Regions from separate parts of the Paenalcaligenes sp. Me131 genome, predicted to be linked through region 3. Evidence: predicted binding sites of a transcription regulator. Region 3 holds the regulator's gene; each other region holds the start of a gene.

Region 1 (8,110 bases), 720 kb from region 3:
GCGAACAGAACGCTGTAACGGCTGCGCGTATCATCGCTGGTGATGCGGCTCCTGCACCAACGCAGGCTCCTGCCAGAAAATAATACGCTATAGATAGCGTGTTATGAGCAACGCCCCGGAATGTGTCTAGGCACTTCCGGGGCGTTGTTGTATGCGCGTTGTTTGATTCCGTCTACAAAATAGCGTGGATGATGTAAAAAGTTCATACGCCTTCGTGGTTTGATTATAAAATGTGCGCATTGCGTATAGTTCTATGGAGCGAATGATGGCTGTTTCCCAACAAGTGTTTTTGCGCGATGCAATGCGTCGTTTGAATCTAACCCGAGATGTGTTTGCAGCGCGTGTTGGTGTAAAACGCCGTGCATTGGATACCTGGCTACTGCCAGAGGGTTCGCAAGAGTTTCGCTCTATGCCCGAAGTGGTGCTGCGTTTCGTGACCGAAATCGTAGAGAACGACACGCTTCTGACTAAGTATGCGCAGAGCGTACAGTCAGGTCCATTGCGTGACCGCATTGCGGTAGGTGGTAAACATCAGTTGCTGTCTGTAGAACAGTTCGGTCGTGAATCGGTAGAAGAATTATTCCGAGTCGCTGACCTGATGCAGCCTATAGCGCGACGCCAGAAAGTGTCGCGTGTATTAGAAGGCGCGGTGTTGGGTAACTTGTTCTTTGAAGCCAGTACTCGTACTCGCGTGAGCTTCGGGGCTGCATTCTGCCGTTTGGGCGGCTCGGTGTGTGACACCACCGGTTTTACGTTTTCCTCCATGGCCAAAGGTGAATCTATCTATGACACCAGCCGTGTCATGAGCGGCTATGTGGACGCTATGGTGATCCGTCACCCAGAGCAAGGTTCGGTGGCTGAGTTTGCACGCGCAACCAATATTCCTGTAGTAAACGGTGGTGATGGCGCGGGTGAACACCCTAGCCAAGCATTGCTAGATTTGTATACCATTCTGACGGAATTTTCTCGTCTGGGTAAATTGCTGGATGGTGCACACATCGTGATGACGGGCGACCTGAAATATGGCCGTACTGTGCACTCGTTGCTGAAGTTATTGGCTTTGTATCGTGGTCTGAAATTCACGCTGATTTCTCCGCTGGGTTTGGAAATGCCAGAAGAGATCATTGAGCATGTGGCCAAACTAGGTAATCACGTGATTGAGCAATCTCACGATTTGGCTGATGTGAAAGGCGCTGATGTGATTTACGCTACCCGCGTACAGAAAGAGCGTTTCTCGGATGAGCAACTGGAAGGCTACACCGCAGAGTTCCAAGTATCCAAAGCGTTGATTGATCAGTACTGCGATGAAAACGTGATCGTGATGCACCCGCTGCCACGTGACAGCCGTGAAGGTGCTCATGATTTGAGCGTAGATTTGAACGACGACCCTCGTCTGGCTATTTTCAGACAAGCCGATAACGGTATTCCTGTGCGTATGGCAATCTTTGCGGTATTGCTGGGGGTAGAGAATTTAGTACAGCACTCTATGCGTGACGTGACATGGAATCCACCTTCACATGTGGGTCCCGATGATGCTGTCTTCCACGGCATGTACTAAATAGCAAAAGGGCACCAAACGGTGCCCTTTCTATATGCGGGGAGCGTAGTTGCTTACACTACTTTTTTCTCGCCACCCAGCGCATTCAGCAAGTCATCAAACAGCTTTGTTAGTTCAGCAGTCATGAGTGTCATGTCTGAATTAAACAATTCTGCTTCATCACCAGCCAATACTTCGTTTTGCTCTTTCAGTACATCCAGAGGTGCAACGCGTTTTAGTTCTAGGCCATCGGTCAGAACGAAAGAAATGCGATCATCCCATGTGAGGGCCAAGCGCGTGCACTGTTTGCCGGACTCAATATGACGGCGCAGTTCCTCAGGCTCAGCGCTGTGGCGCACGTAGCGAACCACGGCACGGCTCTCGCTAGTAGAGCGCAGCTCGGTGTCTTGGTCGATACTGAAATTAGTAGGGGCTTCATCTTCGATCAGCCAAGAGGTCATCGCCGCGCCAGGAGATAGCTCGGTGTAGAGCGGCAAGACAGGGAAGGGGTTCAGGCTTTTCGCCAACAGACCCATCACTTCATCGCCGGTTGCGGCCGAGGCTGCATCGACTACCAACCAGAGGTTTTTGGTATCAATCCAGATGCGGGTGTCGCGTGCAATGCTGAAAGCGCGTGGCATCAACTCAGTGATGACCTGCTCTTTAATTTCACTCATTTGCTTGCGACCTGGTTTGTAGCCTTGTTCGGCTTCCATGTCGCGAGCTTTGGCGCGAGCCACCTGATTAATTACGGTGCTAGGCAGCAGTTTCTTTTCGCTACGTAGGCAGATCAAAAACTGATCGTTCAGGGCGTGTACCAGCCCTTCACCTTCACGGGGGGCAACCCAACCCAAGCTCAGTGGGTCTTGGCTAGTGCCAGGTTGAAAAGCATGTTCTTGCAGTGCTGCTTCTAGCGTGTCTGCAGTGTAGTCCCACTCGGGGGAGAGGCGGAAAATTCGTAGATTTTTAAACCACATGTGCAAGTGTCTTTGTTGAAAAAGTGATGCCTGCTATGGGTGCAGGTTGGTGAGTAGAATGAATGAATTGTACGCGCATTTGCATGGCTGTCAGGTGAAAAAGTCCTAGCGTAGGCATAAAGTACAGGCCTGTGTTTTAATGGCTGATTTTGTGACTAGGTAGCACGGTTGCATGACGTTTACGTACAATCCTGTATGGCTTTATATAGCGTAACGCATATTCAGGTCGGCTTAGGCGCGTTACGCTGCAACAGAAAATAGTTACGTAATTAGGTGTGGTGTAATACTGGATATCTGTTTATTTATACAGTATAATAATTTTTTGAATTTCATGCCTCTCTTTGAAGGATTACCCCATGGACGATAAGCGCAGTAAAGCGGTATCGGCAGAACGCGCCAAAGCGTTGGCAGCCGCCTTGTCTCAAATCGAAAAACAATTCGGCAAAGGCTCGGTTATGCGTTATGGCGATAACCAGATTGAGCACGATATTCAGGTTTGCTCTACCGGCTCATTGGGCTTGGATCTGGCGCTAGGCGTAGGCGGTTTGCCTCGTGGTCGCGTTATCGAAGTCTACGGTCCTGAGTCCTCTGGTAAAACCACCTTGACCTTGCAAGTGATTGCAGAAATGCAAAAGCTAGGCGGTACATGTGCATTCGTCGATGCCGAGCACGCGCTAGACGTACAGTACGCCTCCAAACTGGGTGTAAACCTGAGCGATTTGCTTATCTCTCAGCCAGATACTGGCGAGCAAGCATTGGAAATTACTGAAGCGTTGGTGCGCTCCGGTTCTGTTGATCTGATCGTGGTTGACTCCGTTGCTGCCTTAACCCCTAAAGCCGAAATTGAAGGCGATATGGGTGATGCGTTGCCAGGTCTGCAAGCGAGGTTAATGAGTCAAGCGCTGCGTAAACTGACTGCGACCATCAAACGTGCTAACTGCATGGTGATCTTCATTAACCAGATCCGTATGAAAATCGGCGTGATGTTCGGTAACCCCGAAACCACCACTGGTGGTAACGCGCTGAAGTTCTACTCCTCCGTACGTCTGGATATACGCCGTATTGGTTCTATCAAGCGTGGCGACGAAGTGATCGGTAACGAAACACGTGTGAAAGTGGTGAAAAATAAAGTAGCGCCACCTTTCAAACAAGCTGAGTTCGACATCATGTACGGCGCAGGTATTTCCCGTGAAGGTGAAATCGTCGACTTGGGTGTACAGGCTGGTATCTTGGATCGTGCAGGCGCATGGTACAGCTACGGCAGCACACGTATTGGTCAGGGTAAAGATAATGCCCGCGATTTCCTGCGTGAGCACCCCGCCTTGGCAATCGAGATCGAAAACAAGGTCCGTGATAAGTTTGGCGTGGCACAAGTTGCCGTGACAGAGTTCGTGCCTACAGCAGAAGAAGCGTCTGAAGGTACACCAGAGCCTGATGCCGAGTAATGTCTTGGGATGATGAGTTCGAAACGGACCCTACTGAGCGCGTAGAGCGTGAGCAACGCAAAGCGCCTCAGGGGCCATCTCTGAAAGCACGCGCCATAGACTTACTGTCGCGGCGCGAGCATTCTAGGCTAGAGCTGCAGCGTAAGCTGTCACGCTACAGCCAAGATGAAGACGAAATTACAGCGCTGCTAGATTTACTAGAGCGCGAAAAATGGTTGTCCAACACACGCTTTGCGCAAAGTTTAGTAAACCGACGTGCATCTAAGCACGGTACCTTGCGCATCGTACAAGAATTAAAACAAAGTGGTGTGGCACAAGAAGACATCTCTCTCTTAACCGAAGAGTTGCGTGAAACCGAATTCGAGCGCGCCGTAGAGGTGTGGTTTCGTAAGTTTGGGTGTTTGCCTGAAGATCAAAAAGCCTATACCAAACAGGCTAGGTTTCTGGTGTCCAGGGGTTTTGCTTTAAGTACTTTGCATCGCATTCTAGATACGGTGAAAGCAGGCGATATTGATCTGGAAGACTACTAGAAACTAACTGGGTAGGCTTCCTCAATATTATTCAAGGTGGCAAAACATGTTTTGCGTGCCTGTTCTAAAAACGCTTGTATGTAATCCGAGTCGTGGTCTTCATCACGCAGTGCAGCGTACAGGTTTCTCCATATACCGTGCTCACCCAATTTAATGGTGCGTAGCCACCCCGAATGTGTGAACTCCGATAATGCCCAATTAGGCAGTGCCGTGACGCCACGGTGGCTGGCCACTAGTTGCATGATCATGGGGGTTAGTTCGGCTTGCCGTATATGCAATGGTTCGATGCCGGCTGGGTCAAGAAATTGCGTGAAGACATCTAAGCGGTTGCGCTCCACGGGGTAGCTAATTAGGGTTTGATCGCTTAATTGCGCGGCTTCTATATAGCGGTATTGCGCTAAGGGGTGGCCTGAGCTTACGGCAAGTACCAATTCATACCTAAAGAGCGGCACGTAATTAACACCAGGCAAGTCTTTGGGGTCCGACGTGATGACCACATCCAAGTCGCCGCGTAACAGGGCTGGTAACGGGGCAAAGGAAAAGGCCGCCGATAAATCTAGGCTGACATCAGGCCAGTCTTGTCTGAACTTATCCAACGCGGGCATTAACCACTGAAAACAAGAGTGGCAGTCAATGGCGACGTGTAGCCTGCCGGTGCGCCCTGAAGATAAGCGTTGTAATTCACGTTCGGTGTTTTTAATGCGGGGCAGTATGTCGTCCGCTAAGGCGATGATGCGCAATGCCGCTGTAGTAAGACGGGCAGGGCGGGTGCGGCGGTTGAGTAGCTTCAGCTTGAGTCGTACTTCTAAGTCACGGATTTGGTGCGATAGTGCTGACTGGGTGACATAAAGCCGTTCAGCAGCCTCTTGCAAGCTTCCTGTGTCTCGTATGGCGCTGAGGGTTTCTAGATGACGGATTTCAAGCATGGCAACACATAAACATTAAATATGAAAATTACTCACTCTAAGAATGGTGTATTTGATTTTTTTTCATTTAATTGTACAGGCACAATACATGGGTTGACGAATTTTTCCTGTAAATACGATTTCCGGTAGGCATAAGATGACAGTGATTCATAACTTGGGTTTTCCTCGCATTGGTAAGCAGCGTGAGCTGAAGCGTGCTGTAGAAGCGTATTGGGCGGGCGAATTGCCACAAGACGCTTTATTGCAAACAGGTAAAGAGCTGCGTAGCCGCCATTGGGCGCTGCAAAAAGCAGCGGGTGTGGATTTGATCCCCGTAGGTGACTTTGCGTGGTACGACCAGATTTTGGAGTGGACGTGTTTGTTGGGGGCTGTTCCTGCACGTTTTGAACACGCTGCTACAGCGGATGTTGATCTAGATACCTTGTTTAGAATGGCGCGTGGTCGTGCCCCACAAGGTAAGCCAGCGGCTGCGTGTGAAATGACGAAGTGGTTTGATACAAACTACCACTACATCGTCCCTGAAATTCAGCCTAACCAGAGTTTCCGCTTGGCGCGTACTGCATTGTTAGAGCAAATCGCCGAAGCTGTGGCGGAAGGCTATAACGTGAAGCCTGTGATTCCTGGTCCGTTAACCTGGTTGTGGTTGGCCAAAGGTGAGGCCTACACCCAAGGCGCTACGGATGCAGCAAAATTGGATTTGTTGCCTGCGTTGCTGCCGGTGTACCAAGATGTCTTAGCGCGTATTCAGGCGTTGGGCGTAGAGTGGGTGCAAATTGATGAGCCCATCTTGGCTGTGGATTTGCCTGCTGCATGGCGTGATGAGTTCAAAGGCGTGTACAGCAACTTGAAACAAGGTGGCTTAAAAGTGCTGTTGGCAACGTACTTTGATGGCCTGCGCGATAACGTGTCGGTATTACAAGGTTTGCCTGTTAACGGCGTGCATATTGATGCCGTGCGAGCACCAGAGCAAATCGCTGCTGTACGTAAGCAGTTATCAGCGGAACAGGTGTTATCCGTTGGCGTTATTAATGGCCGCAATATTTGGCGTACCGATTTAGATAAAGCCGCGCAACAACTGAAGCCTCTCAAAGCAGAATTGGGAGACAAGCTTTGGATAGCGCCGTCATGCTCACTGTTGCACGTGCCTGTGGATGTGGAAGGTGAGGATGCGTTAGATGCTGAACTCTATAGCTGGTTGTCGTTTGCGACACAGAAGCTAGATGAGTTGCAGTGGCTGCGTGCATTGGTAGATAACAAGGTGGACGCCACCATTGAAGCTGCCTTGGTAGCACAGCGCACAGCACTGAAAACACGAGCAGAGTCTCCACGTACACATAACCCAGCTGTGGCCGAGAAAGTGGCAAAGCTGGCTACGTTGAAACGGGATCGTGCTCCTTTTGCCGAACGTATCGCAGCACAACAAGCGCGCTTGAACTTACCCGCTTTTCCAACTACGACGATTGGTTCTTTCCCGCAAACTCAGGATATACGTAAATTGCGTCGTGATTGGCGTTCGGGCGCGTTGAGCGATACAGCCTACGAAAAAGAAATACGTGCTGAAATCGAACGGGTCATCCGCTTCCAAGAAGACATAGATTTGGATGTGTTGGTGCACGGTGAAGCCGAACGTAACGATATGGTGGAATACTTCGGTGAACTGTTGGGCGGCTTCGCCTTCACACAAAATGGATGGGTACAAAGTTATGGCTCCCGTTGCGTGAAACCGCCTATTATTTTTGGTGATGTGCTGCGTGTGATGCCAATGACTGTAGCGTGGTCGCAATACGCTCAGTCCCTGACAACGCGCCCAGTCAAAGGCATGTTGACGGGCCCGGTAACAATGCTGCAGTGGTCATTTGTGCGTGATGATCAGTCTCGCGCTGACACATGCCGCCAATTGGCATTGGCACTGCGTGATGAGGTGCACGATCTTGAAGCTGCGGGGGTAAAAATCATCCAGATTGATGAGCCTGCCATTCGCGAAGGTTTGCCGCTACGCAAAGACGATTGGGATGCGTACTTGCAGTGGGCCGTAGATTGTTTCCGTATCTCGACGAGCAACATTGATAACGACACGCAGATCCATACGCACATGTGCTATTCAGAGTTCAACGACATCATCAAAGCAATTGCAGCGATGGATGCCGACGTGATTACCATTGAGACCTCTCGCTCAAACATGGAGCTGTTAGAAGCGTTTGAAAACTTCCATTACCCTAACGATATTGGTCCCGGTGTGTATGACATCCACTCGCCCAACATTCCAGACCAAGCGTGGATGGTTGAGTTGATGCGCAAAGCGGCTAAGCGTTTGCCTGCAGAGCGTTTATGGGTGAACCCAGACTGCGGTTTGAAAACGCGTGGTTGGCCAGAGACCACGGAGGCATTGAAAACCATGGTAGCGGCAGCCAAGGAGTTACGTCAGGCCTAATACTGGCTTCAACGTAGTGTGAACCAACGCCATGCGTGTGTACGCATGGCGTTTCTTTATGCTTGAAATTTTTGAATAGTGCGTACTTTTGTCATCAGGTTGCCTGAGTGATTACCAGCTATTACGCCTAAGATGAGTCCGATGAGCTGGGCATGATTGGTCTTCTTTTGTTGGTAGTATGCGCATGTTGTTAAATAGATTTAGTTTACTTCGCCGATTCAGAGTCACGATCTGGGTGTTTTGGTGTGTGTTTGTACTGGCCAT
Region 2 (8,110 bases), 750 kb from region 3:
GGCCGTACGCTGGCTGCACTCAACCTGAATGGCAAAGTGGCCCCCTACAAAAAGGGCTTGGTGGCATTGCCTGGGCCGGTCTATCACATTCCCTACCCCAGCCACGACAGCAATGTAGACAGTGCTGCGGCCATTGCAGCCTTGCAGCGCTTAATCAAAGTAGAGCTGGACGTGAACGACATCGCCTGCATTATTGCTGAACCAGTACAAGGCGATGGTGGCTTCCAGATGCTAGACCCTGAGTTTGCCCGTTACTTGCGCCAGTTCTGTGATGAACACGGCATTTTGCTGGTGTGGGATGAAGTGCAGTCAGGTTTTGGCCGTACTGGCAAACGCTTTGGCTTCGAGCAATTGGGCGTAGAACCTGACCTATTGCTGTTAGGTAAAAGTATTGCTGGTGGCTTGCCTTTAGGCGCGGTGATGGGCCGTTCTGTGCTGTTCCAAAGCATGCCCTCAGGCAGCTTGGGTGGCACCTACTCTGGCAACGCCGTTGCTTGTGCCGCTGCGTTGCAAATCATTCAGCAGCTTAGCGATGAGCAGCAATTGCAGCAGTGGGCTAGCACCTATGAAAACCTCGTGCTCAAACACTATCAGCGCTGGGAAGCCCAAAAACTACCTGTTATCAAACGCCTAACAGGTGTGGGCACTATGCGCGGCATTGAACTGCGTAACCCACAAGGTGGCCCCGGCACACAAGAACTCGCAAAAGTCCTGCAACGCGCTCGCGAACGCGGTCTGTTGTTGATGCCTAGCGGCGACTCACGTCACGTGATTCGTCTGTTGGCTCCTCTGACCATTGAGCCTGAACTGCTGGATAAAGGCCTGAGCATTCTGGGTGAATGCTTGGCTGAATGTCACTGATTTCCTATTGATCTATGCCGTCATCACGCAAAGGAGTAGCTTGTATGACATCCCCTAATTTTGTAAGCCCTAGCCAGATCCGTGCGCAATTTTCTGCCGCCATGTCTGCCATGTACAAAGACGAAGTGCCACTCTACGGTACGCTGATGGAACTGGTGGCTGATATTAACCAGAACACCTTGCAAGCCGACCAAGACCTGCGTAAAAACCTGCAGCAAGCTAAAGAGCTGGAACGCTTGGACGAAGAACGCCATGGCGCGATTCGCGTTGGCACACCTGAAGAACTGCACACTATTGGCCGTTTATTCGCGGTCATGGGCATGCATCCCGTGGGCTACTACGATCTAACCCCGGCTGGCGTGCCCGTACACTCTACAGCCTTTCGTGCGCTGCACGAAGACGAGCTACGTGTTAGCCCGTTCCGCGTATTCACCTCGCTGCTGCGTCTGGAGTTAATTGAAGATGCCGCCTTGCGTGAAGAAGCCCGCGCTATTTTGGCTAATCGTCAAATCTTCAGCCCCGATGCGCTACAACTGATTGCACAATGCGAACAAGACGGTGGGCTCTGTGCAGAAGACGCCACCCGCTTTGTAAATGAAGCCATTAAAACCTTTAGATGGCATGGCGAATCCACAGTATCTAGTGCGCAATACAAAGATTTGCACGACCAGCACAGGCTTATTGCTGACGTAGTGGCATTCAAAGGCCCGCATATCAATCACCTGACTCCGCGCACCTTAGACATAGACTCTGTACAAGCAAGCATGCCTAAGTACGGTATTACGCCAAAAGCCGTGATTGAAGGCCCGCCTACACGCCAACACCCTATTTTATTGCGCCAAACCAGCTTCAAGGCATTGAATGAACCCGTGCGCTTTGCAGACCAAGACGCGAACGAGCAAGGTAGCCATACCGCCCGTTTCGGCGAAATCGAACAACGCGGCGCCGCTGTCACACACCAAGGCCGAGCACTGTATGACCGCCTGCTCAATGCCGCTCGCGCAGAGCTAGGTGAAGCCCCCGCCGAGCATAATGCAGAAACTTACAGCGCGTTGATGCAGAAGCACTTTGAGCAATTCCCCGACACGTTGGAGCAGATGTTCAACAACGACTTGGTGTATTTCAACTATCTGCCCACCCCCAAAGGTTTGGCCAAAGCAGGCAGCTACGACGCCAACACCTCTATTGCCCAGTTGATACAAGCGGGCGATGTACGTTTATCCCCCATCGTGTACGAAGACTTTCTGCCCGTCAGTGCAGCAGGCATTTTCCAATCCAATCTGGGTGATGGCGCTAACAGCAGCTACGCGCAACTATCCAATCAAGAGATATTTGAATCTCAATTGGGTCAATCGGTGATTGATGAGCAGCAGCTTTACGCACAAACTGCAGAACGCTCTTTAGAGCAGTGTTTGCACGCATTAGGCGTACAACGCTAACCCCAACAGGACGGGCAGCGTGAAGCTGCCCTTCCCCACAAAACCGCCGCCATCACCTAGCTATTTCTGCTAGCATTATTAAGACGTGCAGGCCTTCTGCGCCCTTATATAGTGAACTCTTATGGCCGCTACATCCCTTGCCGAACTCGAACAAATACGTGCTGATTGCCGCAAGCTGGTAAGCCAACGTGCATTGATTTCAGCTGCCGCCGCTGTTGTTCCTATCCCTGGCTTAGACGTTAGTACTGACGTTGCCCTATTGCTGCAAATACTGCCGCAAATCAATGAAAAATTTGGCTTAAGCGCCGAAGAAGTAGAAGCATTAAGCCCCGAGTTAAAGAAAATACTGGTGGTGGGTGGGGCCAACTTTAGCATTGGCTTATTAGGCAAAGTCATCACACCCAAACGCGTCATGAGCTTGCTGCAAAGCATGGGCATGAAAAGTCTGGCCACCAAATACGGCGGTAAATACATTCCTGTACTAGGGTCAGTGGCTGCGTCTGGCCTAAGCTATATTGTGTTGCGACGCGTAGGTCACAAGCACATAGAGGAATGTTTCAACATAGCTAGCCAGCTCTTAGCCCATCAACAAAGCCAGTCCACCTCGCGCGGTACAGTCATCGATGTGGAAGCCACAATCAAATCAATAGACTAAGATCAAGCCCCTCGTTATTTCCATCTTGACATTTTAAAAACAGTGGATATCTTTCAGTTTCAGTACGATTAAAACCAAAATTTTCCTTGTCTTTACTTATGCTTATCTTGCCTTTTAGGCTTCAAACATTAACGCCCAAAAAACATTCAGCATAACGTCAGAAAAGTCTCCAAAACCACCTAAAAATCAATGTAAGACTTTGATTAAATAGTATTTATTGGCTCAGAAACAAAAATAAACAAATAACATTAGGTAGTTTGTGACTGAGCATTCACATTGCACTGAACGATTTTCAATAAGCCTTAAAAGTCAAGCCAAAAGATATCCCCAAAATCTGTGCATAACTTTGGGGACAACTCATGCAGAAACTACCGTGAGACGCATCAATCATACAAACGAGGTTCTTTGGTCAGTAATTATCTGCTTGTGCAGTGGTCACAAAAAAAATTGCTACAACTCGCTTCTACAACCAACCTGCTTTCTTGAACCGGTAATACAGAAACCCGCACAAGCTCGCCATACCCGTCAGCACCATCGGATACCCAAAGCTCCATTCCAACTCGGGCATAAACTTGAAGTTCATCCCATAGATACCAGCAATAGCCGTAGGGACCGCCAAAATAGCCGCCCACGATGCCAGCTTACGCCCCGTATCCGTCTGCTTCATTTGCTCTAACATCTGCCCACCCTCAAAGGCAAAGGCCAATGCATCACGCAACGCGTGTATGAGCTCTGTCACACGAGAAGCCCTATCCGACACCTCTGCAAAATACGCTTGGTTAGAGGATTCAATAAATGACGAATCCAAACGCGCCATACGTCGGCAGATTTCTGCTAGTGGCGCAACCACCATCTCTATGCGTAACAAGTCACGGCGCAAACGGTAAATACCTTGCACATCACTACGCTGAAAGCCATGCAACAACAACCGCTGCTCCATTGCCTCTACCGCGACCTCTAGTACATCCAGCGCTTGCACATAGTGATCCATCACCAAGTCCAACCACTCAAACGCCAGATAATCGCTGCCACGCAAAGCTGCGCTCGTGAGTGACGACAACCGCTCATGGAGTTTTTCATGCTGCAGATCTTGCCCTTTGCAGACGGTGATCAACACATTACGCCCTATCACTAGCTGCATTTCAGAAAACACAGGGCGTTTGGACTTCAGCTCCAACGTAATCACCGCCACAAAACCTTCTTGTTCAAGACTAATCAGTTTGGGGCGACGGTGCTTTTCCTGCATGCTTTGCTGCACATACTCAGAGATAGAAAGATCCGCGCACACCCTCTGAATCTCTTCCTCAGCCGGGTCAGACAACACTACCCATAGCACATCGCCCTCCGCGCGTGACAACGTGCGTAGGGCGTCCATATCCTCATGCTTATACGCACCTTGCTGCGTATACAAATACGCTGCATTCTTAGCGCTCCCAGGCGTGACCGATGACTCCATAGTGATCCTTTTCCTCAGCCCTTTAACGCCTTTCACCATAGCATTGATAATCGCATCCAGACACAGGCTGAACCGCGTTTTTTTTCCTTGTCAGACTCACTAGGCAAAGCGGCCTTCTTTATGTCATAATTGCACTCTTGTGAAGGTCGTGGGCCTATAGCTCAGTTGGTTAGAGCAGCGGACTCATAATCCGTTGGTCGCTGGTTCAAGTCCAGCTGGGCCCACCACACACTTCTCAGATAAATGAATGGCTTGCAGAAATGCAGGCCATTTTTTTCGTCTGTAGGTTGCTCCGCACAATAGCAATAAGTAAGCACCTATCACTTGCTACGCTCTCTAGCACAACACCTCTACTCTATTCCACACCACACAACCGCTACATCCCCATTGACGAAGCCTCTATAAACATCGAAAATACTGTTTATTTATACAGCATAAAATAAACATGGATTCGCCTGCCCCTCTTTCGCCCAACTCAACTCCCGTGCGGATCATGAACAGCACCGTGCAGTGCGGCTTTCCTAGCCCTGCGGGTGATTACGACCATAAGACGCTCAGCATTACTGATCTACTGATTCACCAAGCGGACGCTACCTACTTTATGCGTGTGCGGGGGCCATCTATGCGCGACGCGGGTATTGATGATGGTGACTACGTGGTGATTGATCGCTCTATAGAACCACGGCATGGGCATATTGTTTTGGCGGTGGTAGATGGCGAGTTTACGATCAAGCAACTCCACCAGCAGCGTGGGCATGTGAAACTCTTGGCCGCCAACCCTGCCTTTCCCAATATTGAGTTTAAAGACGGGCAAGAGTTATCTGTCTGGGGAGTCGTCACGTGGACACTCAAAAACCACGTACACGCATAGCCCTCATCGACGGGAACAGTTTTTACTGCTCATGTGAGCGGGCCATGCACCCAGCCTATGAAAGGCTACCGCTCGTCGTACTGTCTAATAATGACGGTTGCGCCATCGCGCGTACTGCAGAGGCTAAAAACTTAGGCATCAAAATGGGAGCCCCTTGGTTCCAGATTAAACACTTGGCTCAGTCGCACGGGTTAATTGCTCTGTCTGCTAATTTTCGTCTGTACGCAGACCTAAGCCGTCGCATGATGAATGTGATTGGTCAGTTTTCACCGCGCCAAGAAATCTACTCTATTGATGAGTCATTTCTTGATTTAAGCGGCATTCAAGAGTCAGGCCGAGAGCTTGGGCAAGCCATTAGAAAACGCGTCAAACAATGGGTAGGTATTCCTACCTGTGTGGGCATAGGATCAACCAGAACCCTCGCCAAACTCGCTAATCATCTGGCAAAAGATGTACCGCGCTTAGATGGTGTATGTGATTTGAGTATGCTGGATGGCCCACAATTAATGCGTGCCATTCGCCATGTACCCATTGATCAGGTGTGGGGCGTTGGACGCCGGCTGAGCAAGAAATTGCTTGAGCTGAACATTCGTACGGCAGCTGATCTTGCCCAAGCAGATAGGCGTGTGATACGCGACAAGTTTTCTATTGTATTGGCGAAAACCGCTCGTGAGCTACATGGCGATGCCTGTTTAACGTGGGATGAAGTACCTGCAGAGCGGCAGCAAATCATGTACTCCAGATCATTTGGCAGCCCGGTCTACACCAAAGAAGACCTTGCTCAGGCTGTATCGACCTTTGCCACGGCGGCGGCAGTAAAGTTACGAGCTCAAAACGCCAAAACCTCATCGCTGCTGCTCTTTATACGTACTAGTTCGTTTGGTGATAGCCCCCACTATTCAGGCAGTACGGTTTTTAATTTACTGCATGCGACCAACAGCACCACAGAACTTAATGCGGCAGCGCTAAAAGCGCTAGACCACATTTATCGCCAAGGCGCCAAGTACACCAAGGCGGGAGTGTGTCTTTTGGATATAGAAAATGTGCAAACACACTCTATACAAGGGTCGCTCTTTGATATTGCCGACCCTATAGAGCAAAGCACCACCTCTAACCTGATGCAGGTTATTGATGACATTAATCTGCGTTTTGGTCGAGGCATGATTGCTCCTGCCAGAACCTTAGGGCTGGATGATGCACCATGGAAAACACGTCAAAAATATATGACGCCTGCCTGCACCACAGACTGGAAACAAATTATCGAAATATGGCGATAATGTTATCGCTCAACAACTCCCCACTACTGCTGTGATAGCATGCTCGCCAATGACCTACATCCCTCGTAGAGGACACCACACATAATGAAAAAACGTTTATTAACACTGGCAATGGCGGCAGGGCTGCTCCCCCTCACTGCCTCTGCTGCTGAGGTAAAGTTCATTAATCAATCCTCATGGGATATCTACGAGATTTATTTCTCTCCTACTAATCAAGATGAATGGGGGGAAGATTACCTTGGCGAAGATGTTCTAGAGCACGGTGATAGCCTGACACTCACTGATGTTGCGCCTGGTCACTGGGATGTACGCTTGATTGATGAGGATGACGACCCATGCATTCTTAAAAATGTGTCCATTACCGTAGATGACACATGGGCAATCAATGACGAGGATCTCTTGACCTGCCAAATCAATAGCTAAGTGCGTGCCCCAACAGTCCAAAAAATCACACTCGCTATAATGAAGGCATCCACAGCAGAGCATAAGGCCTCTACCCCAAGTCAATCCACGCTCTGCTTATCCAATGCCGCTTTTACTCTCTACCCTAAAGGCCATCATGAAGAAAATACTGTTCGCCGCTGTTGCCTTGTCCATGTCATCCACTGCCTTTTCTAACGGGCTCACGCCTATCTGCCAAGATTACTATGCAGCCATAGATAGCTTCGTTAAAAAACTAGAGTCTCATGAGGCAACTAAGGGTGAGGCCGAGGAAATCATGGCCGTCTATCATGAGGCTAAACAGCACTACGCCTCGCTACCCAATGCGGAGCAAGATCGCCTCTGTGCGCGAGAAGCAGAAGAGCTACGAGAGTATCGAAAAATGCAGCAGTCCAAATAAACGGTCTCTGCCTCTTTATTCTGTCTCGCATTTTGCTTCACCCCTATAGACAGCACTGTGCTTGTGCCCCCCCTCTTTCCCTGCGTGAAAACGCGGGGGGACTCGTTCACAGCAATGCGGATTCAGCACCGTCATGTGTTCGCATTACTAGCTTATCAATACCTAACATTTCAGCCAGCCGTATTTGATTAAAAACAAAGAGTTAATGCTTAAAAAACGTTTACTCTGGTAATGAAGAAGCGGTATAAGTCATAGTCACTATCAGGCTGTACGTATACGGCACATGCATTGCTACGCTTAGCACTCAGCCCTGACAAAAACACGTAAAAATAATAAGCAAGAAGGCTGGTAGGTCTACACGCGGTGATGGCTAAAAAGAACATAAACACCTGATGAACGTGTACAAGCTAGACCTTTCCGCGTGGTTGCTCGCTGCGTATACCTAAGCCCACTGGCTACTCACCCACCTTTATGGAGCCCCTATGAACGTTTACTTTAGACGAGAAAATGGACGCTTACGCCGCTATGAGGTCAATAGTTTCGACCGACTCGACGCGATTAAACGCGTCAAACAATGCGATGCCGAGTCTAGAAAAGCATGCATTATGGTGGTGTTAAACGGCAAAGCTCGTTCGCAAAACAGTGCCCCTAACCCATAGCCTTTTCGTAACCCTAACAACAATTATGCTGAGATTTAGGTGCTAGTAGAC
Region 3 (8,110 bases):
GGTCGTAAGCATCCTAACCAAGACTTTGTGCAAGTGGACACCACAAACATCTTGTTTATCGTGGGTGGTGCATTTGCAGGTCTGGATAAAGTTATTCTGGATCGTACAGAAAAATCAGGTATTGGTTTCTCTGCGTCAGTAAGCTCTAAGTCTGAGCGTGGCGTAGGTGAGCTGTTTACCGAGGTTGAGCCAGAAGACTTGATCAAGTTCGGTATTATCCCCGAGTTGGTTGGTAGGTTGCCTGTGGTCACAACCTTGCAAGAGTTGGATGAAGATTCACTGATTCAAATCCTGACTCAACCACGTAATGCCTTGGTAAAACAGTTCCAGCAACTGTTTGCGATGGAAGACGTGGGCTTGGAAGTGGAAGATGATGCGCTGCGTGCCATCGCTAAACGCGCGATTACTCGCAAGACGGGTGCTCGTGGTTTGCGCTCTATTGTGGAACAGTCACTGTTGAACACAATGTATGAGTTGCCATCGCGTCCTGATGTGGGCAAAGTGATACTGACAGCAGATGCTGTGAGTGGCAAAGGTGAACCCATTCTGGTGGAACGCAGCGAGGAAGAAAAATCGGCAGCAACATCTGACACTGCAGCCGCCTAACTGGGAAACTTTCTGTTATAAATAACAGACTCATTGCTTCCTTGGCTCTTGAAATATTCAAAATAGCCGCAACCTTACAGTTAAGAAGTGCATCTAAAAAGGGAAGCTTCATGCTTCCCTTTTGCGGATGACGGGCTTATTAAAAGGAATTTGCTATGTCTGCGAGCCAGATTCTTACTACGGAACCCATGGAGCTACCGCTGTTGCCATTGCGCGATGTGGTGGTGTTTCCGCATATGGTGATTCCCCTGTTCGTGGGGCGTCCACGATCCATCAAGGCGTTGGAATTGGCAATGGAAGATGGCAACCACATTATGTTGGTTGCCCAGAAAACTGCCAGCAAAGATGAGCCTTCCAAAGACGACCTATATGAAATAGGTTGTGTAGCGAACATTTTGCAAATGCTGAAACTGCCCGATGGCACCGTGAAGGTGTTGGTCGAAGGTATGCAGCGTGCGCGTGCGGTTGACGTTACGGAAACCGACGAGTGTTTCAAAGCTAAGGTTGTGGCTGCAGAGATCGAATCTGCAGCGTCGGCATCAGAGCACGAGGCTTTGCGCCGTGCTGTGTTGGCGCAGTTTGAGCAGTACGTCAAACTGAATAAAAAAATCCCGCAAGAAATTCTCACTTCTCTGACTGGCATTGAAGAGCCAGGTAGGCTGGCCGATACAGTGGCTGCACACCTGAGCTTGAAGCTGGAGCAAAAACAGGAAATGCTGGAAATGGCTGCTGTAGGCAGTCGTTTGGAAGCACTGTTGGCGCAGCTGGAGTCTGAAATCGATATTCTTCAGGTGGAAAAACGCATTCGCGGCCGCGTGAAGAAACAGATGGAAAAAAGCCAGCGTGACTACTACCTGAATGAGCAAGTAAAAGCCATTCAGAAAGAGTTGGGCGAGGGCGAAGAAGGTGCTGATCTAGAAGAACTGGAAAAACGCATCGAAGAAGCCAAGCTGCCTAAAGAAGCACAGAAGAAAGCGGAAGCTGAACTGAAAAAACTGAAGCTAATGTCGCCTATGTCGGCAGAAGCTACTGTGGTGCGTAACTATCTGGATACCCTAGTGGGTATGCCATGGCGCAAGAAGAGCCGTATCAGCAATTCGCTGGTAAATGCTCAAGAAGTGCTGGATAGTGATCACTTCGGTCTGGAAAAAGTGAAAGAACGTATTGTTGAATACTTAGCGGTTCAACAACGTGTGAGCAAACTGAAATCACCTATCTTGTGTTTGGTAGGGCCTCCAGGCGTGGGTAAGACCTCGCTGGGTCAGTCTATTGCGCGCGCAACCAACCGCAAGTACGTACGTATGGCGCTGGGTGGTGTACGTGACGAGGCCGAGATTCGCGGTCACCGTCGTACCTACATTGGCTCCATGCCAGGTAAAGTGCTGCAGAACATGTCCAAAGTGGGCGTGCGTAACCCGCTGTTCCTGCTGGATGAAATCGACAAGTTGGGTATGGATTTCCGTGGCGATCCGTCATCGGCATTGCTTGAAGTGCTAGATCCAGAACAAAACCACACCTTCCAAGATCACTACTTGGAAGTAGACTTCGATTTGTCCGACGTAATGTTTGTGGCCACCAGCAATACGCTGAATATTCCACCGGCGCTGTTAGACCGTATGGAAGTGATTCGTTTGTCTGGTTATACCGAAGACGAAAAAGTACGCATTGCGTTTGACCACTTGATTCCTAAGTTGGTGAAACACAATGGTGTGAAAGACGGTGAGTTGGAAGTTACCGAAGACGCTGTGCGCGACATGATTCGCTACTACACACGCGAAGCTGGTGTGCGTTCGCTAGAACGTGAAATCAGCAAAATCTGCCGTAAGGTAGTGCGTAAGTTCTTGGAAGCAGCGAAGTCGAATGCTAAACCAACAACGGTAGTGGTGAATTCCGAGAACCTAGAAGAGTTCTTGGGTGTACGTCGCTATACCTTTGGCGTGGCGGAAACCGAGAACAAGGTAGGCCAAGTGACTGGTTTGGCATGGACTGAAGTGGGTGGCGATTTGCTCACCATCGAAGTTGCTGACATGCCAGGTAAAGGCAACGTACAGCGTACGGGTTCTATTGGTGACGTGATGAAAGAGTCGGTGGAAGCCGCTCGTACGGTAGTTCGCTCGCGTGCTCAGAAGTGGGGTATTCCTGACACTACTTTTGAGAAACGTGACTTGCACGTGCACTTCCCTGATGGTGCTACACCTAAGGATGGTCCATCTGCAGGTATTGCGATCACCACAGCCATTGTGTCGTCGTTGACCGGTATTCCTATCCGTGCTGATGTTGCCATGACAGGTGAGATCACACTGCGTGGTGAGGTGCTGGAAATTGGTGGTTTGAAAGAGAAACTGCTGGCAGCACTGCGTGGTGGTATCAAAACCGTCATGATTCCTGAGCAAAACGTGAAGGATTTGGCTGAGATTCCAGACAACGTTAAAAACCACTTGGAGATTATTCCAGTGCGTTGGATCGATAGAGTGCTGGAAGTGGCGTTAGAAAAAATGCCTGTGCCATTAAGCGATGAAGAAGTTGCCAGACTGGCAGCGGAAGCCGCTGTTGCTAACAAAGCAGTGAGCAGTGCAGGTGGTTTGAGTACGACGCACTAAGCTTGGTGTCAAAATAAAAACAGCCCAGTTAGTACTGGGCTGTTTTTTTATCGCGATAAAACCAATAATCAGTGTATGGGTGTATTGCGGATCAGGCCTACAGCAATACCTTCTACGCTGAAGTTGTCTTCGTCGGACACAGGTATAGGCTCGAAGTCTGGGTTTTCGGGCATCAGGTTAATGGTTTTACCTTCGATGTGCAGACGCTTAACGGTCACATCGTCACCCAGGCGGGCCACAATCACTTGGCCATGGCGAGCTTCGGTAGTTTTTTTGACGGCAAGCAAGTCGCCTTCCAAAATGCCGATGTCACGCATACTAAGGCCGCGTACGCGCAGCAAGTAATCGGGTGTTTGGCTAAACAGGTTAGGGGCAACACCAATTTCTTGTTCTACATGAGCACTAGCCAGAATAGGGCTACCGGCAGCTACTCTACCAATGATGGGGAGCTGCAAGTTGTTGCTGGCGATATCGTGGTCGTTGGCGGCTGCAGGCAGGGTAGAGTCGTCTTGTACAAGACGAATACCACGCGATGCACCAGCGGTTAATTCGATGGCGCCTTTTTTTGCCAAGGCCTTAAGGTGATCTTCGGCAGCATTGGCCGACCTGAAGCCCAACGTCTGAGCGATTTCGGCTCTGGTGGGAGGGAAACCGGTGCGCTGTATCTCTTGACGGATGATATCAAGCACCTGTTGTTGCCTGATGGTAAGTTTGACGGCCATGATATATTGATGCTGTTTATTTATACAGCAATGATTTTGCGTTAAAATACAAGAAAAATCAAGCCGTATGGGCCTTTGGGCTGATCTAGGCACATTTTTATGCCGGCTGTTTCTTTAGGACTTCGTGTCACCTATCTTATGTCAGAGTTTGCTCCGCGTTTTGTCAGTTTCCCCGATAGCCCCTTTTCGCTGTACGAGCCGTACCCGCCAGCGGGTGATCAGCCTGCGGCTATTGAAAAGCTGGTAGAGGGGTTAGACGATGGTTTGATGTACCAGACTCTTCTGGGGGTGACTGGGTCGGGCAAGACCTACACCATGGCAAACGTCATTGCTCGTACGGGCAGGCCAGCCATCGTGATGGCGCCAAACAAAACCTTGGCGGCGCAGTTGTACGCCGAGATGCGCGAGTTCTTCCCGCGTAATGCGGTGGAATACTTCGTGTCGTACTACGATTACTATCAGCCTGAAGCGTACGTACCCTCACGCGATATGTTTATCGAGAAAGACTCCTCGATTAACGAGCACATAGAACAGATGCGTTTGTCAGCCACTAAAAGCTTGTTAGAGCGTCGCGACACCATCATTGTGGCGTCGGTGTCCAGTATCTACGGTATTGGTAACCCCGGCGATTATCACTCGATGGTGCTGACCTTGCGCGTAGGGGATACGGTGCCTAGGCAAGAGTTATTAGCACGCTTGGTGGCGATGCAGTATGAGCGTAACGATGCTGACTTTGCGCGGGGTATTTTCCGGGCTAGGGGTGAGGTCATTGATGTGTTCCCTGCCGAGAACGCGGAGCAAGCGCTACGCATCACCATGTTTGATGATGAAATCGAGTCTTTGGCGTTATTTGATCCGCTGACAGGCAAGATCCAGCAAGATGTACGTCGCTATACCGTGTTCCCCGGGTCGCACTTTGTGACACCGCGCGAAACGATTTTGCGCGCGATGGAAACCATCAAAGACGAACTGCGTGAACGAGTGGATCAGTTTGTGAAAGCTGGCGAATTAGTCGAAGCTCAACGCATAGAACAGCGCACACGTTTTGATTTGGAAATGATGAACGAACTGGGGTTTTGCAAAGGCATTGAGAACTACTCCAGACACTTATCGGGTGCAGCGCCGGGTGATCCTCCGCCTACCTTGATCGACTACCTACCTAAAGACGCCTTGATGTTTATCGATGAAAGTCACGTCACCATGGGGCAGATAGGCGGTATGTATAGGGGGGACCGCTCGCGTAAACAAACGCTGGTGCAGTTTGGTTTCCGCTTGCCATCGGCGCTGGATAACCGCCCGCTGAAGCTAGAAGAATTCGAGCAGCGCATGCCGCAAACGGTGTTTGTGTCGGCAACGCCTGCAGCCTACGAGCAAGAGCATGCAGATGCGGTAGTAGAGCAGGTGGTGCGTCCTACAGGCTTGGTAGATCCGTTAGTAGAGGTGCGTCCAGCGACGACGCAGGTGGATGACCTACTGGGCGAGATTAAACTGCGTGTGGCTGCTCAAGAAAGGATTTTAGTCACCACGCTGACCAAACGTATGTCGGAAGACTTAACCGACTATTTGGCTGAAAACGGTGTGCGGGTGCGTTACTTACACTCTGACATTGATACGGTAGAGCGCGTGGAAATTATCCGCGACCTGCGTTTGGGTATGTTTGATGTGTTAGTGGGCATTAACTTACTACGTGAGGGCTTGGATATCCCAGAGGTCTCTTTAGTCGCCATTCTGGATGCCGATAAAGAGGGCTTCTTGCGCTCCGAGCGCAGTTTGATTCAGACTATTGGTAGGGCAGCGCGTAACCTAAATGGTCACGCTATTTTGTATGCAGACAGAATTACAGATTCTATGCATAAAGCGATGAGCGAAACAGAGCGCCGTCGTGAAAAACAAGTGGCGTTTAACCTAGAGCACGGTATTACAGCACGTGGTGTGAATAAAGCAGTGCGCGACCTGATTGATGGTGTGTCAGCAGCACCAGTGGTTGAGACTGAGTACAGTATTATCGGTAGCGATGTGCTGGGTGACGAGAAAAAGCTAGCCAAAGAAATCAAACGTCTAGAAAAACAAATGATGGATCATGCGAAAAACCTAGAGTTTGAACAGGCGGCTAAAGCGCGTGATCAGTTGCGTCAGTTGAAAGAAAAAGCACTATTGGGGCTGTAAAGTATTCGCGTTGTTTTCACGGTACGAAATGGTGTATTGTGTTGTGGGAAAACCCTTATTTTTGACGGTGTTGTTTGCTATACTGGACTAAATCAGTCGGGTATAAACAGCCACAATAGTGCCCGCCATAAGCTGAGGAGTTTCAGTATGCGTTTGACGACAAAGGGCCGCTTTGCTGTAACGGCCATGATAGATCTGGCGTTACGACAACAAAGTGGGCCAGTCACTTTGGCTAAAATTAGTGAGCGTCAGCATATTTCGTTGTCGTATCTAGAGCAGTTGTTTGGAAAGCTGCGCCGCCATGAATTGGTGGAAAGCACGCGTGGGCCTGGCGGTGGTTATTCACTGGCTAGGCTGGCTAGATACATTACGGTTGCCGACATTATTTTCGCGGTAGACGAACCGGTTGATGCTACAAACTGCAAGGGCAAAGGCAATTGCAAGTTGGGTGCTGGTGGTGGCCGAGGTCAGTGCATGACACATGATCTGTGGGCCAACCTAAGCCGTAAAATGGTGGATTACCTAGATTCAGTGTCGCTACAAGATTTAGTAGACCAGCAGCGTTTGCGTCAGCTAGAAGAAGCGGCTCATAACGACGAGGAAGTCATTTCAGTGCAAAAAACTAGCACACCCGTAGCCTCCAGTGTTTTCAACTTTGGTGGCTGACGTGCAGAAACAATCTAGACCACTGTATTTGGATTATGCCGCTACCACACCTTTGGATGGGCGTGTGTTAGAGCAAATGATGTACTGGTTGCAAGACGGTTTTGGTAACGCGGCGTCCAGCAGCCATAGCTATGGCTGGGATGCAGAAGAGGCCGTTGAACGCGCGCGCGCGCAGGTAGCAAACGCTATAGGTGCGCAGGCACGCGATATTGTGTGGACATCGGGTGCGACCGAATCTGATAACTTGGCCATCAAAGGGGTGGCGCAGGCTTATCAGCACAAAGGTAAACACCTGATTACCCTGCAAACCGAGCACAAGGCGGTGTTAGACACCTGCCATGCTTTAGAACAGCAAGGTTTTGAAGTGGACTACCTGCCGGTGCAGGCAGATGGTTTGCTGGATTTGGAATTACTACGCCAGCATTTGCGACCAGATACGACGTTGTTCAGTGTCATGTTGGTGAACAACGAAATTGGTGTGGTGCAAGATGTGGCGGCTATTTCCGCGTTGTGCCATGAAAACGGTACGTTGTTGCATGTGGATGCGGCTCAAGCTGTAGGTAAGCTACCTATAGATGTAGATGCCATGGGCATCGATTTATTGTCTATGTCAGCACACAAGGTGTATGGCCCCAAAGGTATGGGGGCGCTGTATGTACGTCGTAAACCGCGTGTACGTGTAGAGGCGCAAATGCATGGTGGTGGGCACGAACGTGGTATGCGTTCTGGCACGTTGGCGACGCATCAAATTGTAGGCATGGGTGCTGCATTTGAGTTGGCTGAGCAACTACGCGAAGAAGAGTGCGCACGCATACAGCAATTGCATCAGCAGTTGTTGCAGGGGTTGCAGTCCATCCCCAATATCTACATTAATGGTTCGTTGTCTCAGCGCGTGCCTCACAACCTCAGTGTGAGCTTTGATGGGGTAGAGGGCGAAGCCCTGATGATGGATTTATCGGGTTTGGCGTTATCCAGCGGTTCAGCCTGTACATCCGCCAGTTTGGAGCCTTCTTTTGTGTTGAAGGCGCTGGGACGTACCGATCAACAAGCACATAGCTCGTTGCGAATTTCCTTAGGGCGTCAGACCACAAAAGAAGATGTAGACACTACCATTGCGGCCATACGCCACAGTGTAGAGCGTTTGCGTAATTTGTCTCCCTTCTGGGAACACGAGCAAAGCAGCTCGTTGGTGTAGTAGGTAAAGGGATATCATGCGGTATAACGCGCAGGTAGAGTCATATTTCAAACAGCCCGAACATGCTGGGGTGCTCGCAATTACGGCAGCAAAAACAGGCAGTGCTTTGGCGGGTTCGGTGCAAGAAGGTGCGGCAATTAGGCTGTCGCTAGGTT

Evidence for each region. The regulator LexA, encoded in region 3, represses DNA repair genes until DNA is damaged. The targets are predictions, from matches to a motif close to ACTGTATNNNNATACAGT.
Region 1: a site for LexA is predicted at 2,808-2,825, ahead of recA (recombinase RecA). Genes of this name have one in related genera too.
Region 2: a site for LexA is predicted at 4,828-4,845, ahead of ACLPHM_RS01435 (LexA family protein). Genes of this name have one in related genera too.

What each region holds. Positions count from the first base shown of each region.
Region 1 covers NZ_JBKQGY010000001.1:315,894-324,003, forward strand. Annotated here, with positions in the region: gene ACLPHM_RS01505 (hypothetical protein) at 1-83, shown strand, start outside; gene ACLPHM_RS01510 (aspartate carbamoyltransferase) at 266-1,558, shown strand; gene ACLPHM_RS01515 (recombination-associated protein RdgC) at 1,612-2,514, opposite strand; gene recA (recombinase RecA) at 2,871-3,959, shown strand; gene recX (recombination regulator RecX) at 3,959-4,489, shown strand; gene ACLPHM_RS01530 (LysR family transcriptional regulator) at 4,486-5,415, opposite strand; gene metE (5-methyltetrahydropteroyltriglutamate--homocysteine S-methyltransferase) at 5,552-7,846, shown strand; gene ACLPHM_RS01540 (methyl-accepting chemotaxis protein) at 8,031-8,110, shown strand, end outside.
Region 2 covers NZ_JBKQGY010000001.1:293,025-301,134, reverse strand. Annotated here, with positions in the region: gene ACLPHM_RS01460 (2-aminoadipate transaminase) at 1-861, shown strand, start outside; gene hglS (2-oxoadipate dioxygenase/decarboxylase HglS) at 906-2,300, shown strand; gene ACLPHM_RS01450 (hypothetical protein) at 2,422-2,955, shown strand; gene ACLPHM_RS01445 (magnesium and cobalt transport protein CorA) at 3,419-4,411, opposite strand; tRNA gene ACLPHM_RS01440 (tRNA-Ile) at 4,562-4,638, shown strand; gene ACLPHM_RS01435 (LexA family protein) at 4,905-5,282, shown strand; gene ACLPHM_RS01430 (Y-family DNA polymerase) at 5,252-6,559, shown strand; gene ACLPHM_RS01425 (hypothetical protein) at 6,644-6,982, shown strand; gene ACLPHM_RS01420 (DUF5339 family protein) at 7,119-7,400, shown strand; gene ACLPHM_RS01415 (hypothetical protein) at 7,883-8,059, shown strand.
Region 3 covers NZ_JBKQGY010000001.1:1,038,758-1,046,867, reverse strand. Annotated here, with positions in the region: gene clpX (ATP-dependent Clp protease ATP-binding subunit ClpX) at 1-606, shown strand, start outside; gene lon (endopeptidase La) at 762-3,206, shown strand; gene lexA (transcriptional repressor LexA) at 3,275-3,928, opposite strand; gene uvrB (excinuclease ABC subunit UvrB) at 4,067-6,094, shown strand; gene iscR (Fe-S cluster assembly transcriptional regulator IscR) at 6,242-6,760, shown strand; gene ACLPHM_RS04950 (IscS subfamily cysteine desulfurase) at 6,762-7,955, shown strand; gene ACLPHM_RS04945 (iron-sulfur cluster assembly scaffold protein) at 7,972-8,110, shown strand, end outside.